DNA from 2 places in the Roseateles sp. So40a genome. Region 2 is predicted to be linked to the other one. Evidence: riboswitches for the same ligand, from Rfam matches in the RefSeq annotation. Region 2 holds a riboswitch; the other holds the start of a gene.
What was found. Region 2 has a riboswitch for thiamine pyrophosphate ahead of ACNI65_RS16145 (TonB-dependent siderophore receptor). Riboswitches for the same ligand answer to the same signal wherever they lie in the genome.

Region 1: another riboswitch for thiamine pyrophosphate. It lies ahead of thiC (phosphomethylpyrimidine synthase ThiC); the one in region 2 lies ahead of ACNI65_RS16145 (TonB-dependent siderophore receptor).

Annotation. Positions count from the first base shown of each region.
Region 1 is NZ_CP182288.1:111,955-119,104, forward strand. It holds gene ACNI65_RS00510 (FAD-dependent oxidoreductase) at 1-156, opposite strand, end outside; gene thiC (phosphomethylpyrimidine synthase ThiC) at 162-2,039, opposite strand; TPP riboswitch at 2,136-2,274, opposite strand; gene ACNI65_RS00520 (TonB family protein) at 2,586-3,377, shown strand; gene ACNI65_RS00525 (LysR family transcriptional regulator) at 3,412-4,353, opposite strand; gene ACNI65_RS00530 (FMN-dependent NADH-azoreductase) at 4,494-5,120, shown strand; gene ACNI65_RS00535 (pirin family protein) at 5,142-6,014, shown strand; gene ACNI65_RS00540 (hypothetical protein) at 6,149-7,150, shown strand, end outside.
Region 2 is NZ_CP182288.1:3,540,637-3,547,786, reverse strand. It holds gene ACNI65_RS16160 (hypothetical protein) at 1-574, shown strand, start outside; tRNA gene ACNI65_RS16155 (tRNA-Asn) at 772-847, opposite strand; tRNA gene ACNI65_RS16150 (tRNA-Asn) at 951-1,026, opposite strand; gene ACNI65_RS16145 (TonB-dependent siderophore receptor) at 1,063-3,285, opposite strand; TPP riboswitch at 3,368-3,474, opposite strand; gene ACNI65_RS16140 (DUF2878 domain-containing protein) at 3,621-4,187, shown strand; gene ACNI65_RS16135 (hypothetical protein) at 4,244-4,621, shown strand; gene ACNI65_RS16130 (hypothetical protein) at 4,618-4,851, shown strand; gene ACNI65_RS16125 (DUF1579 domain-containing protein) at 4,906-5,472, shown strand; gene ACNI65_RS16120 (hypothetical protein) at 5,488-5,751, opposite strand; gene ACNI65_RS16115 (hypothetical protein) at 5,802-6,416, opposite strand; gene ACNI65_RS16110 (DUF2199 domain-containing protein) at 6,425-6,958, opposite strand.

The sequences.
Region 1 (7,150 bases), 2.4 Mb from region 2:
GCCCGCCGCGCTGAACGCGGCCGCGCCCGACGCATCGAACGCGGGCCGCGGACCGGACGACGCGTCGAAGACCTCGACGCGATGCCCGGCGCGCGCCAGCGCCCACGCGATCAGCCGGCCGGCCAGGCCGGCGCCGGCGATGGCGATCGAGGCCATCGCGCTCAGGCCTGGCGGATCGGGATGTAGAGCTCGCCGCCACCGGCGAGGAACTCCGCGCTCTTCTCCTTCATCCCGTCGCGGCTCGCCGTGTCGGCCTCCAGCTGCGCGCTGTACTCGCGCACGTCCTGCGTGATCTTCATCGAGCAGAACTTGGGCCCGCACATCGAGCAGAAGTGCGCCACCTTGGCGCTGTCCTTGGGCAGGGTCTCGTCGTGGAACTCGCGCGCCGTCTCCGGATCGAGACCGAGGTTGAACTGGTCCTCCCAGCGGAACTCGAAACGTGCCTTGGACAGCGCGTCGTCACGCGCGCGGGCCGCCGGATGGCCCTTGGCGATGTCGGCCGCATGCGCGGCGATCTTGTAGGCCATCAGCCCCTGCTTGACGTCGTCCCGATCGGGCAGGCCCAGGTGTTCCTTGGGCGTGACGTAGCAGAGCATCGCGCAGCCGAACCAGCCGATCATGGCCGCGCCGATGCCGCTGGTGATGTGGTCGTAGCCCGGGGCGATATCGGTGGTCAGCGGGCCCAGCGTGTAGAACGGCGCCTCGTCGCAGTGCTTGAGCTGCTCGGTCATGTTGGCCTGGATCATGTGCATGGGCACATGGCCGGGGCCTTCGATCATGGTCTGCACGTCGTGCTTCCACGCGATCTTCGTGAGCTCGCCCAGCGTGCGCAGCTCGGCGAACTGCGCCTCGTCGTTGGCGTCGGCCAGCGAGCCCGGCCGCAGTCCGTCGCCCAGCGAGAAGCTGACGTCGTACGCCTTCATGATCTCGCAGATCTCCTCGAAGTGCGTGTACAGGAAGTTCTCGCGGTGATGCGCGATGCACCACTTGGCCAGGATCGAGCCGCCGCGCGACACGATGCCGGTGCGGCGCTTGACCGTCATCGGCACGAAGGGCAGGCGCACGCCCGCGTGGATGGTGAAGTAGTCGACGCCCTGCTCGGCCTGCTCGATCAGCGTGTCGCGGAAGAGCGCCCAGGTCAGCTCCTCGGCCACGCCGCCGACCTTCTCCAGCGCCTGGTAGATCGGCACGGTGCCGATGGGCACGGGGCTGTTGCGCAGGATCCAGTCGCGCGTGGTGTGGATGCTGCGACCGGTGGACAGGTCCATCACCGTGTCGGCGCCCCAGCGCGTGGCCCACACGAGCTTCTCGACCTCCTCCTCGATGCCGGAGCTCACCGCCGAGTTGCCGATGTTGGCGTTGACCTTGACGAGGAAGTTGCGGCCGATGGCCATCGGCTCCACTTCCGGATGGTTGATGTTGGCCGGGATGATCGCGCGGCCGCGGGCGACCTCGTCGCGCACGAACTCGGGCGTGATGATCCCGGGGATCCGCGCGCCCAGGCCCTGGCCGATCAGGCGCTGCTCGCGCTCGCTGTCGGCGAGGTACTCGTGCATCCACGCGCGGCGGCCGTTCTCGCGGATGGCGACGTACTCCATCTCCGCCGTGACGATGCCGCGGCGCGCGTAATGCATCTGCGAGACGTTGGTGCCCGACTTCGCGCGGCGCGGCGTGCGCGTGAGCGCGGCACTCTGCGCGCGCAGCGCGTCCTGCTGGGCGGCCTCGCGCAGACCGTCGTCGAAGAGCTGGATCGGGCGGCCGGTGTAGGACTCGGTGTCGCCGCGCGCGGCGATCCACTCGGCGCGGGTGGCGGGCAGGCCGCGTCGCACGTCGGTCGCGACGGCGGGGTCGGTGTAGGGGCCGGAGGTGTCGTAGACGGCGATGCGCTCGCCGTTGGTCAGCGCGATCTGGCGCAGCGGCACGCGCAGCTGCGGATGCAGCACGCCGGATTCATGCGTCTTGGTCGACGCGGGCAGCGGCGCGCGGCTGGCGGCGAGCCGGGCGTGGAAGTCGTCGGCGGACGGGGTCAGGTCGGTCATCGGGGTCTCCGGTTGGGCGCCGGAGGCTGGACCGATGAGGACGGACGAGCGTTGGGGAAGGGGCCCTTCGGGTGCCTTCGGGCACGAGGCCGGGAAGGGGGAAGGGCGGGCTCTTCTTACGCCGGTACGAACCGGATCAAGTTCAGCGGGTCCACGGCTTCATCGCCATGTCTCAGCCCGTGCGACCCGACACGCCTCGCGCGTCGAGCCGCCCAGGGCACCCCGGAGCAGGCGCGCAGTATAGGCCCGGGCCCGGGCCCGTGGCGGTCGATCCCGTTCGTGAATTCGTCGACGCAACCCCGATGTCCAGGCACATCGCGGGTACTGTTACAGCTCGATTCCGGGGAAACACCGAGTAAGGGGCCACCCGATGACTTCTTACACTGCGGCGCTCATGCCGGGGCGCGAAAACCAACAGCAACATCAGCAGACAAGACCGGCGTTGTCTCCAAAAGAGAGCAACCAGCGCAATCGAGAGAGGGTGGAGTGATGAGCAGCCGTAGTCTCCTGAGCGTCCGACGCCGTGGCCTGGCCCTGTGCCAGGTCTTGAGCCTGTCCCTGGTCGCGATGGCCGCGCAGGCGCAGACGACGACGTCCGCCGCGCCGGCCGATCCCAAGGCGGCCGCGATGAGCGACGTCGACCGCGCCAAGCGCGATGCCGACAAGGTGTTCCAGTGGATCCGCTTCCACGCCGAGAAGGGCGAGAAGAAGGCGCCCGAGAAGGCCCCCGAGAAACACGAGGCCAAGGTCGAGCCCAAGCCCGCGCTGAAGCAGGTGTCCGCGCCGGCGCCGGCAACGCGCCGGCCGGAACTCGATCCCGCCGCCGAACGAGCGATGGCCGCGCGCAACGCCGCGCAGGACGCGCCCGTGGTGGCCGCCGCGCCGACGACCTCGCCCGCGCCGATCGGCCAGGGCGGTCAAGGCGGTGTCGGCGCGGGCGGCACGCCCTCGACCATCGCCCCGACCGTGGCGCCGCCCACGACGCAGCCCGCTCCGATGTCCGACACCGTGTCGCCGCAGGCGATGGCCGCGCCCGCGACCACCGCGTCCGCCGGCAAGACCCCGCCGCCCGAGCCCGATGACGAGCCCGCGCAACTGCAGCTGCTGCGCAAGGTCGATCCCGAATACCCGCGCGCGCTGCTGCAGCAGCAGCGCGCAGGCTCGGTGCTCGTGCAGTTCATCGTGCAGCCCGACGGCCGCACCGACGCCGTGCAGGCGCTGCGCTCGCCGGACCGCAAGCTCAGCGCCGCGGCCGTGAAGGCCGTCCAGCAATGGAAGTTCGCGCCCATCACCACGGCGCGTCAGGTCAGCGTGGAGATCGGCTTCCAGGTCGATTGACCGAGCGCGCCGGCGACGTGTCGTCCCCGGCGCCTCACATCCCGTACATCGCCGCCTGATCGAAGGGCGAGAGCTCCGCGGCCATCGCGTCCAGGAAGAGCCGCGTGCGCAGCGGCATCAGCCGGCGCTGCGGGAACACCGCCCAGCAGGTCGAGGGCTCCGCGCACCACGCGGGCAGCACCCGCACCAGCTCGCCCCGGTCCACGAAGGCCTGCGCGTACTGGTTGCCGACCCAGGTGATGCCCAGACCCGCGCGCGCCATCTGCAGCAGCATGTCCGGCGCGTTGACCAGCGTGCGGCTCTCCGGCACGCCCACCCATTCCTGACGCTGGTCGGCCTGGCCGTCGACGATGCCGAACAGCCGCCACGGCAGCGGCTCGCCCGCCCGGCTCAGGATCATCAGCCCGTGCATGCTCAGCAGCCCCTCGGGGAGTTGCGGCTCGCCATGGCGCTCCAGATAGGCCGGCGACGCGTACAGGCCGCTGCTGAACATCGCCATGCGCCGCGCCGCGAGCTGGCTGTCCGGCGGCAGCTGGCCCATGCGCACCGCGATGTCGAAACCCTCGGCGATCAGATCCACCCGGCGCGGTGAGAGGTCCAGCTCCAGTTGCACCTCGGGGTAGTCGCCGACGAAGCGGCTCAGCATCGGCGTCAGCATCTGGTGCGCGAAGTCCGCCGGCATGGATACCCGCAAGCGGCCCGTCGGCCGCTGCTGCCGGTGCAGCGCCAGCGCGAGCGCGCCGTCCACTTCGCCCGCCAGCACCCGCGCGTGTTCCAGCACGCCCTGGCCGAACTCGGTCAGCGTCAGCCGCCGCGTGCTGCGCTGGAGCAGCTTCTCGCCCAGACGTTCCTCCAGCGCCGCGATCCGGCGCGACACCGTGGATTTGGGCAACTGCAGGCGCTCCGCGGCGCGGCTGAAGCTGCCGCTTTCGATCACGCGGGCAAAGACCAGCAGGTCGTCGGCGTCAAGACTCATGGCGGGCTCAGCGATTGTTCTTTGAATGGAACAATCTTATCCATTCTTGGGTATTCCGGTGCGCAGGGGCGATCAATACAGTTCATCCCATGCCCTCACACCCCGGCTGATGCAGCCGAACTGTCCCGGAGAAACGCACCATGAACATCCTGCAAATCAACTCCAGCGCCCGCCGTCTGCATGAAGGCCAGGGTTCGGTCTCGACGCTGCTGGCCAACGAGGTCGTGCAGCAACTCGTCGAGCGCAACCCCGGCGCCAAGACCGTGGTCCATGACCTGGCCGTGCGCCCGCTGCCCCCGATGGACGAAGCGACGCTGGGCGCGCTGTTCACGCCGGCCGACAACCGCAACCAGGCGCAAGCCGACCGCGTGGCCTTCAACGACCAGCTGATCGCCGAGCTGCAGGCCGCCGACGTGATCGTGCTGACCGCCCCGATGATCAATTTCGGCGTGCCCTCGCAGCTGAAGAACTGGATCGACGCGGTCGCCCGCGCCGGCGTGACCTTCAGCTACGGCGCCAACGGCCCGGTCGGCCTGGTCACCGGCAAGCAGGTGATCGTGGTGAGCTCGCGCGGTGGCGTGCATCGCGGCCAGCCGACCGACAACATCGTGCCCTACCTGCAGGTGACGCTGGGCTTCCTCGGCATGACCGATGTGAAGTTCGTGCTGGCCGAGGGCCTGAACATGGGCGAGGAAGCCGCGGCCAAGGGCCTGGCCGGCGCCCGTGAGGAAATCGCCGCGCTGTTCGGCGAAACCCAGACTGTCTGAGCAATCAAGAAAGGATCCATCATGACCGCCGCCACCCCTGCCACCCTTCTTCGGACGCCCCGCCAGGTCGAGCGCCTGGTGCAGGGCAGGGCCACCAGCGACGGCGCGGGCGTCAAGTTGACGCGCGTGCTGACGCAGGACCTGCAGCGGCGCCTGGATCCCTTCCTGATGCTGGACGCCTTCGGCACCGACCAGGCCGAGGACTACATCGCCGGTTTCCCCGACCATCCGCACCGCGGTTTCGAGACCGTGACCTACATGCTCGACGGTCAGATGCGCCATCGCGACTCGGCCGGCAATGAAGGCCTGCTCGGTCCCGGCGGCGTGCAGTGGATGACCGCGGGCCGCGGGGTGATCCACTCCGAGCTGCCCGAGCAGCAGGAGGGCCGGATGGAAGGCTTCCAGCTGTGGCTGAACCTGCCGGGCCGCGACAAGATGCGCGACCCCTGGTACCGCGACATCGCCAGCGCCGAGATCCCGGAGCTGACCCTGCCCGGCGCCACGGTGCGTGTCATCGCCGGCGAGAGCCATGGCGTGGCCGGCGCGGTGCAGCGCGAGGCCACGGTGCCGACCTACCTGGACGTGCATCTCGAGCCCGGTGCGAGCTTCGAGCAGGCGCTGCCCGAATCGCACAACGCGTTCGTGTACGTCTATCGCGGCGCGTTGCGCTTCGACACCGGTTGCCTGGTGCCGACCGGCCGCATGGCGATCCTGGCCAACACGGCGGGATCGGATGGCGTGCGGCTGACCGCGTCGGAGGACGGCGCCCGCGTGATCCTGATCGCCGGGCAACCGCTGGGCGAGCCGATCGCGCAGTACGGACCGTTCGTGATGAACACGGAAGGTGAGCTGCTCCAGGCGGTGCGCGACTTCCAGGCCGGCAAGTTCGCTTGAGGCCGGCGGCTGGCTGAAGTCCGCCAGCGTTTCCCCGGGGAGCGCTGGCGGCGCCCCCGCAGGGCACGGAAATGCGCCATGCCGCGCGCACGGGCGCGGCGCAACCAAGCGGACTTCGCTCCCGGGTCCGCCGCATGCCGTCCTTCCGCCCTGCTCCCGCACCCCTCGCCCCGGGCGGTGACCCCGGCTTCGATCCGCATTTCGGCTTCTCGCCGGGGGCGGATCCGATCGGGCGCTCCCCCGACGGCGAGGCGTTCACGCAGGCGGCCGCGAACGGCGGCGCGGCGGGGCTCGCGGACACCTGCGCGGCGCTGGCCCGGGCGATCGGCACGCTGGGCGTGCCGGAGGCGCGGATCCTCGGCGAACTCGCGTCGCGAACGCGGGATGCGAATGACCCGCTCTCGGACGTCGATCGCCGGACCTTCCTGGGCGGCGAGGGCGCGACCTTGCTGGACCAACTGGTGCGGCTCGTGTCCGGTGAAGGCATCGACGCCCGTCTGCGTCGCGACGCGCTGAGACAGGCCGCGCAGGCCATGGACCTGTGCGTCACAGGCTGCCGCGCGGGTCTGCGCGAGGCGGTGCATGTGCTGTGCTGCTCGAACGGTGGCGCGACGCGGTCCGCCACGCGACGACGCGCCGAGCTGACCCGTCAGGTGCTGCAGGACGTGGCGCGGGCCACGATCGGCCGAGACCCGGCGGAGGACGGCCGCCGGCTGGTGTCCTTCGAGGCGCATTACGTCACCGCGCTCGAGCAGCGACTGGGACTGCCGGCCGCGCAGGCCTCGCCGCCCGATCGATTCTTCGACGCTGGCCGACTGGAGGCGCCCATCGTGGCCCGTGCCGAGGCGGACTTGCGCGCTCACGTGACGCCAGCCGCGGTGGCGCTCTCGCTCGCCGAGGAAGCCCTGGAGCGCCTGCGTGATTGGCTGTCGGCGCAGGGCGTGGACCCCGCGCGCTTGTCGCGGATGACGCCGGACCAGCGAAGCGCCATGGACACGGAGATCGAGTCCATCGAGCGATCGCTGGGTCCGGTGGATCGCTGGACGCTTTTCGAGACCCAGGACGACGGGGCCGCGCTCGATGACTTCGGCTTGATCGCGCATCCGATGCGCCTGGCCGTGCAGGTGATGCTGAAC
Region 2 (7,150 bases):
CGTGTCTGGAGTTTCTGGCGCCACCGAAGCGGTTGTGGCTCGGGAGTTGGACATGCTTTGGTATGCCAGTAGCAGCAGTTCTTCAATGCAAGGGAAGGCGGATATCTCCGGAGATTCTGCCCTTGGCGCCGGCGTCGTATCAGTTAGAACTTCTGGTGACGCGTCGACCTCGGTGGCGTATAGAGCCTCATTTGACTCATTCGATACCTATATTATTGGTGATGTTCTTGATCCGGTTAAAAGGAATATTTCAAAGATTGTCGATGATCTGAAGTATCTGATTAACAACGCGAGGCACGATCCACCGGTAAGGATTGGGAGCGGATACGACGTCCTCTTCAGGTCGCTACCACCGAAGGCGTGTTCTGCGGCATGGGTGGTCGAGGATCAGTCGAATGGACAGCCATCGCAGGTGAATGTACAAGTCGAGCGTGGAGCAACTGCGGATGGCGGTTGTAAAGTCTCCCTTTATCCCGCTACGGCAGTGGATTCTGAGAAAAGTGTGAAGTTGTCTTCGCTGCCGGACTTTGGGCCTTTCGGCGTTAAGTTCACAGTCAAGGTTTATATGCAGTGATGCTGCACCTTTGATCGTCGTCGCGACGACGAATTGACTGCTCGGTCGTCTGGATCAACGTATCTTCTGCAGGATCGGCGCCGGCTGGCGTTTGCGCTGATTTTCTCCAGTTGTCCCGTTGATTCGATGAATGAGGCGATTCCTCTGACGCGCCCAAAGAAAAAGCCCCGACATCTTGCGATGCGGGGCTTCAGTTTTGGCTCCTCGACCTGGGCTCGAACCAGGGACCTACGGATTAACAGTCCGGCGCTCTACCGACTGAGCTATCGAGGAAAAGTCTGCTCAGATCCTATCGATCTGAATTCTTGGGCCAGTGTCTTCGGTCGGACTCTGGCTTAAAAAGAACGAAGGTCCGAAGACCTTCGTCATCTGATCTTGGCTCCCCGACCTGGGCTCGAACCAGGGACCTACGGATTAACAGTCCGGCGCTCTACCGACTGAGCTATCGGGGATCAGAGCCTAAGAGTATACACAGAAAAACTAGAGGCTCACAAGACCCACTCCACCGAAGCACGCCATGTGCGATTGGCGAGCGGGTACAGGTACACATGACCGTACTGGTAAGGCGACTCGCGCCACGCCCGACGGTCCGTCACGTTGTCCACGCCCACACGCCAGATCAGCAATTGCCGGCCCACGTTCTGCTCGTAGCGCGCGCCCAGGTCCAGCCGCGTCCAGCTCGGGATCGACAGCGAGTTGTCCGGCAGCACCATCCGTTTGCCCTCGTAGACCACGCCCGCCATCAGGTCCAGCCCCGGCACGCCAACGCTCTGCCGCGCCTGCAGCTTGATCGTCGTCTCCGGCACGTTCGTCGGCTTCAGCCCGTTGATCGACGCATCGCTCGCGCGCTCGCGGCGCGCATGCAGCTTCATCGCGCTGGCCATCAGGCCGCCGCCGGTCCACTTCAGATCGGCCTGCGCCTCGACACCGCGATGGTTCTGCTCCCCATCCAGGCGCGCGCGCAGCCGGTTGTTGCCGACATCCTCATCGCTCGTCGCGGGCTTGCTGATGTCGAAGTAGTTGACCGACCAATCCACCGTGCGGCTGCCCGATTTCAGGCCGATCTCCCATTGCCGGCTGCGGATCGCCTGCAGCGGCTGGCCGGCGTTCACGTAGACCGGCAGGTTGGGCACGACCGCCGATTCGATGCCCTGGCCCCAGCTTGCGTAGGCCAGCAGGTCCGGATTGATCGCGTAGCTCAGACCCAGCCACGGCGTGGTGAAGGACTGGCGATAGCTCGTGGGCGCGTTCTCGTTGCCCGGCTGCACGTTGACCAGCTTCGAGTCGCGATCCAGGCGCGTGTGGCGCACGCCCAGCCAGCCTTGCCATTGCGCGCTGAGCTGCACGGCGTCGCGCAGGTAGAACTCGGTGCTGCGTTCGGTGCGGTTGGTGTTGGTCGAGCCCAGCGTCGGGTCGGCCACCGTGGGCAGCGTGCCCCAGATGTTGCCGGTGCCCGCCCAGTTGTAGGCCTGGCCTTGCAGCCGGCTCTTGTAGCGCGAGAACAGCACGCCGGTGCTCACCTGATGCTGCATGCCGGCCAGCGTCAGCTTGCCTTGCGCGGACAGGTCGAGCGCGTCGCTGTTGCGGTGCTCGTTGTCGCTGCGGAAGTCGTACTGGTCGAAGGTGCCGTCGGGGCAGTAGGTGCTCGGGTAATACGTGCCGTCGCCGGCGGTGCAGCCGAACGGATAGGCGAGGCGGTCATCGGTGACCAGGCGCTGGATCGCGCCATGCGCCTGCAGCTTCCAGTCCGCGTTGAGCTGATGCTGGATGCGCAGCGAGGCGGTACGGCCTTCGAAGACGACCGGCTGACTCCAGGACTGGTTGTTCAGATTGATGCGCGGGTCGATGTCCTTCGCATTGGGGAGGCGATCCCCCAGAAGGCTGAAGCCCGGTTGGCTGGGCTGGGATTGACGCGAGACCTCGACCTCGGCTTCGACCAGCGTGTCGCGCGTGACGCGCCAGTCGCCGGCGACGGCCATCATCCAGCGGTTGCCGTCGGCGTCGCGCAACTCGGGGCGGAGCTTCGCGGCGGCGACGTTGACGCGCAGTCCGAAGGCCTTGTCATTGCCGTGGCCGTCGCTGAAGCGGCGGCTCCAGTCCATGGCGGTCTCGACGGTGCCGCGTTCGCTCACGCCGAGCGTCAGGCTGGTGAGCTCGACGGTGGGGCGCTTGACGACGAGGTTCACCAGGCCGCCCGGGGCGCTGGTGCCGGCCTGGATGCCGGAGGTGCCCTTCATGATTTCGAGGCTGCTCTTGTTGGACAGCGGCAGGGCGGTCTCGGCGTTGATGGGCAGGCCATCGCGGCGGAAGTTGAAGCGGTTGTCGAGGTCGTAGCCGCGGATCTTCAGGTAGGAGACGTAGCCGGCCGAGTTGTACGAGTCGCCGACGCTCGCGTCGATCACGGAGAGCCCGGCGAGGCTGATGAGACCGCGGTCGGTAAGGCGCTCGGCGCTGACGACGCTCGCCTGAAGGGGGAGCTTGGCGATGGGGGTGTCACCGAAGCCGCCCACCATCACGGGGGCGTCAGCGCTGCCCTTGACCACCACGCTGGGGAGGGCGGGGGAGGTGGCCGGCGTGGACGAGGGGGAGTCTGCCGCGGCGGGGGAGGGCGGGGTCGACTGGGCGGACGCGTGCAGGGCGAGGCCGCCGGCGACGAGCGCGGTCGCGAGGCGATGCAGCGGGAAGGAGTGGAGCGTGGACGAAGTTGCCATCGATGTGCCGAAGCCAGGAAGACGATGGCAGGTCGGCAAACCGGGCACGCCGATGAGAAGGCGGCGTGCGAGGACACGAGGGCGTGTCGAAGGCATGCTTCCCTGCGCGAGGATTACCTCAACAGGTTCAAAGGGACTTTCTCAGCCGCGCGTCGATGAATCGAAGGCGCAGCACCCCTAGCGAAACTCGCCGGACGGGCCGGCGAGCGTTGTGGATTCTAGCGGTTGGGCGATGGAGCCTCCGCACCCCCTCGAGAAGCAGTGAACCGATCCCCGCATGGATGCGTAGAAGAAGGTCCTTCAGCAAGCCTGGAACAGGTCGATTGGAAATGCCCATGCGTGCACGAGCCGCCCTGCGCATCGTGATTCAGTTCGCCGTCTTTCAGCTGGCGTGGTTGGCCTGTGTGCTGGGGGCGGCGCATGGCCAGGTCGTTGCCGGCGTGGCGTGCGTGGGCGTGGTGGTCGGCCTGCATCTCGCGCTCAGCGATGCGCGAGCGATCGAGTGCGCCCTGATCGCAATGGCCGTGATTCTCGGGCTGGGATGGGACACCGCGATGATCGCCTTTGGCGTCGTGGGTTATGCGTCGCCCGGTGCGTTCCCATGGCTGGCGCCGCTGTGGATCCTGGCGCTCTGGGCGCTGTTCGCGACGCTGCTTTGCTCGCCGCTCTCGTGGTTGCACGGGAGACCGTTCCTGGCCGCGGTTCTTGGGGCGGTGGGCGGCCCGTTGTCCTACCTCGCCGCCGTTCGGCTGGGCGCCGGCAACTTCACCGATCAGACATCGGCGCTGCTGATCCTCGCAGTGGGGTGGGCCGTGCTGACGCCGGTCCTGACCGAGTCAGCTCACTGGATGCTGGGTCGGTGCTCTCAAGCCTACGGTGACAGGCAGATACGTTTGACCTAGGTCACTGGCTTCCCATCGGAGCGAGCGATCAACTCGGCGGCCTCAAGGAGGTGCCCGTGTTCCCCAAATCGTTCTACATCTGCCCAGAAGACGTGTTCCGGCTCGGGAACTCCAGCAGTCCCAAGATCGCGAATGTGCGGCCAAGCGACGTTGACTGGACGAAGGTCAACGACATCATCGTCGTTGTCGCCAATGGTCGCGGTGTCAGCGTGTTCAGCGAGAAAGAGCTGGAAAAAAGGGACATGAGCGGCTGGGTATGGCAGTTCAATGCCACCACGCCGATGCCTTCCGGACTCAAGCTGGTCAGCGATTACGAGGGCCACTACATGATCTGCCCCGCCGTTAACATGCCCATGGACAAGTTCAAGGGGCTACTGGAGGAAGTCGGCGTGAAGGCATTCCGCGTCTTCTTCAAGCAGGGCAAGCAAGCATGAAGACTTTAGGGCTGGAACTCACGCACTGGCAGGCGCAGCGGATTCTGGAAGCGCTCACAGAGCTCGACGCGAAGTGGGCGAACATCTGCCAGACCTCGGACGATGAAGACGAGGTCGCCGACTATGGCAATGACCTCATCGAGCTTCGCATGACGTTGGAAGCAGTGAAGACGAAGGCCGTGGAGGTCTTCGGTCCCGGTGTCGCCAACTTCGATCGCACGCCCTTCTAAGGCCAAGTGGGCAGGGCGCCAAAGAGCGCGCCTCTGACGCTGCGCCAAGCCGCTTTGAAGACTTCGTCCTACTGCCAGGACTCGGTCGTACGGTCCGGACACTCGCCTCGTTCCCACGAACGACGCGAGGCTCCCATGTCCACCACTGTTTCCGCAGGCGCCGCCGACTTCGATTTCGAATTCGGCGACTGGATCGTTCATCACCGCCGGCTCGACAGCCGATTGACCGGGTGCGAGACCTGGACGAGCTTCAAGGGTCGATGCTCGACGCGGCCCATCCTGGGCGGCGCGGGCAATGTGGAGGACAACGAGCTCGACCTGCCCAGCGGGCTCTATCGGGCCGCGGCGATCCGGTCGTTCGATCCGACGTCGGGCCAGTGGGCCATCTGGTGGCTCGACGGCCGCGCGCCGCATGCGCTGGATGTGCCAGTGCGAGGGCGATTTGACAATGGCGTCGGCCAGTTCTTCGCCGAGGACGTGCTGGATGGACGTCCCATCCGCATCCGGTTCATCTGGGACAAGCGCGATCTTGAATCGCCGACGTGGGCCCAAGCCTTCTCCGCCAATGGCGGCGAGACGTGGGAGACGAATTGGGAGATGAGGTTTGAGCGCGTCGCGTGATGTTGCGCGGTGATTTCACTGCGGATCGGAGGGCGTCTGCTCTGACCTGATCGGTCCAAATCGCGCGTCATTGCGCTCGTCGCTCCAGAGCGGCTCTCGGCCCGTGACATAGCGACGCCAGATCAGCGCGCATCCGCCCACGGTCATCGCGCCGGCGAGTATCCAGTCGCCTTTGGCGGAATTCTCGGAGGGCCAGAATCCCACGACGCCCAGCGCGATGAGCAACCCGCCCAGCACGTAGGCGGGCAGTCGTTCCCACGGGAGAAATGCGAGGCCCATTTGAGTCGAGATCGAAGTACAGCGGGGTTTGAGCGAAATGTGCTCCGCGGTCAGGCCAAGCAGGGGCCTCTTACCTGCAGCCGAATCTCCCCCGGCGCGCTCACGTAGTCCCGCGCCAGTTCACGACTCGGGGAGCGATGGACCGCCTGCTCGAGGGTGTGGCAACTCAGCGCGACGCTGACCCGTTCCGGGCGCATCTGATTCCAGAGAACGGTCAGACCAAAACCGTGTTCCTCGGCTGTGGTGCGACTCTCCACCGACTGGCCTTCAGCCAGCTGAAGCTTCAGACCGTATCCGTCGCGGAGCAGCGGTCGCGCCTGCAGATCGGCCAGCATCGCGGTTGGTGAGAGCTCCTCGTCAGACTCGCCGTCTCCCGTTTCGTCGACATCCTCCTCGTCGTCGGGGTACAGCTCGTCGATCGTCTTGCCGCGCGCCGAGGTCTCACCCGTCTCCAGGAAGCGCAGGGTGACGGTCTGGGCCGTTCGAATCTCCAGATCGTGAAGCCACGTCAGGGATTCCGATTCTGTTGTCGTGCCGTCGAGTCGCACCGTCACGAAAGCGTCGTCCGACCTGTCCCCGCGTAGATGAACGGCAAGCACACGAAGCCCGTCGGTGCTGACGGTGGCGAGGTCTTCGCCGTCGATGGCGATCTGGAAGGCTGGCATGAGCTGATTCACTCCTCGCGCCCCTGCCCATGCATCGCCAACTCCGCCAGCTCCTGCGCGCGCTCAACGGAGATGCCGTTCTGCTGATCGATCACCAGCGGGTCGTTCTCTCGCCCGTTTGTGTGGATCACCACCTTCGGGCGGTCCCCCTCCTGCTGGATGAACACATTGGCCGGCCGCATGTCCGCGCTCGGATAGATCCCGATCTGATTGGACAGCCACCCGAAGAACCCATCGCCAGGCACCGGGTCATCCAGCGTGTCGAGATAGCGCTGGAGGCTCTTCTCGCTCACCGATACCCAGATCCCCCACAGGAAGGGATCCTCCTGGCCATGGATGGGAACCTCCAGCACCGCCCGGATGAATCGATCCGTCTGATCTTCGTAGGCGATCGTGCACACGTCGCTGTCGAGCGTGGCTCGGCTGGCCTTGTCCTCGGCGCTCAGGTTCACATACGGATCCGGCGCGCGGAAGGCGAAGGAGGGCGAGCCCTCATGCACATCGCCGCAGCTGCGGCACTTGAACGCAAAGATCCCAGCCATGGCGCATCGGTCTATCAAAGATGGCCGCGAGTCTAGCCGCGCGTCCCCGTCCTGCCGCCTCGACTCCCCCAATGGGGCGTTGCATCCAGGCCTCCGGAAGTGGGAGGACGCGCCACGCGCGCTCGCCCGGTAGTAGAGTCCGCGCTGTCGCGCGCCGGTGTCGGCCGACGACGTCATCGACTTCTGAAGGAA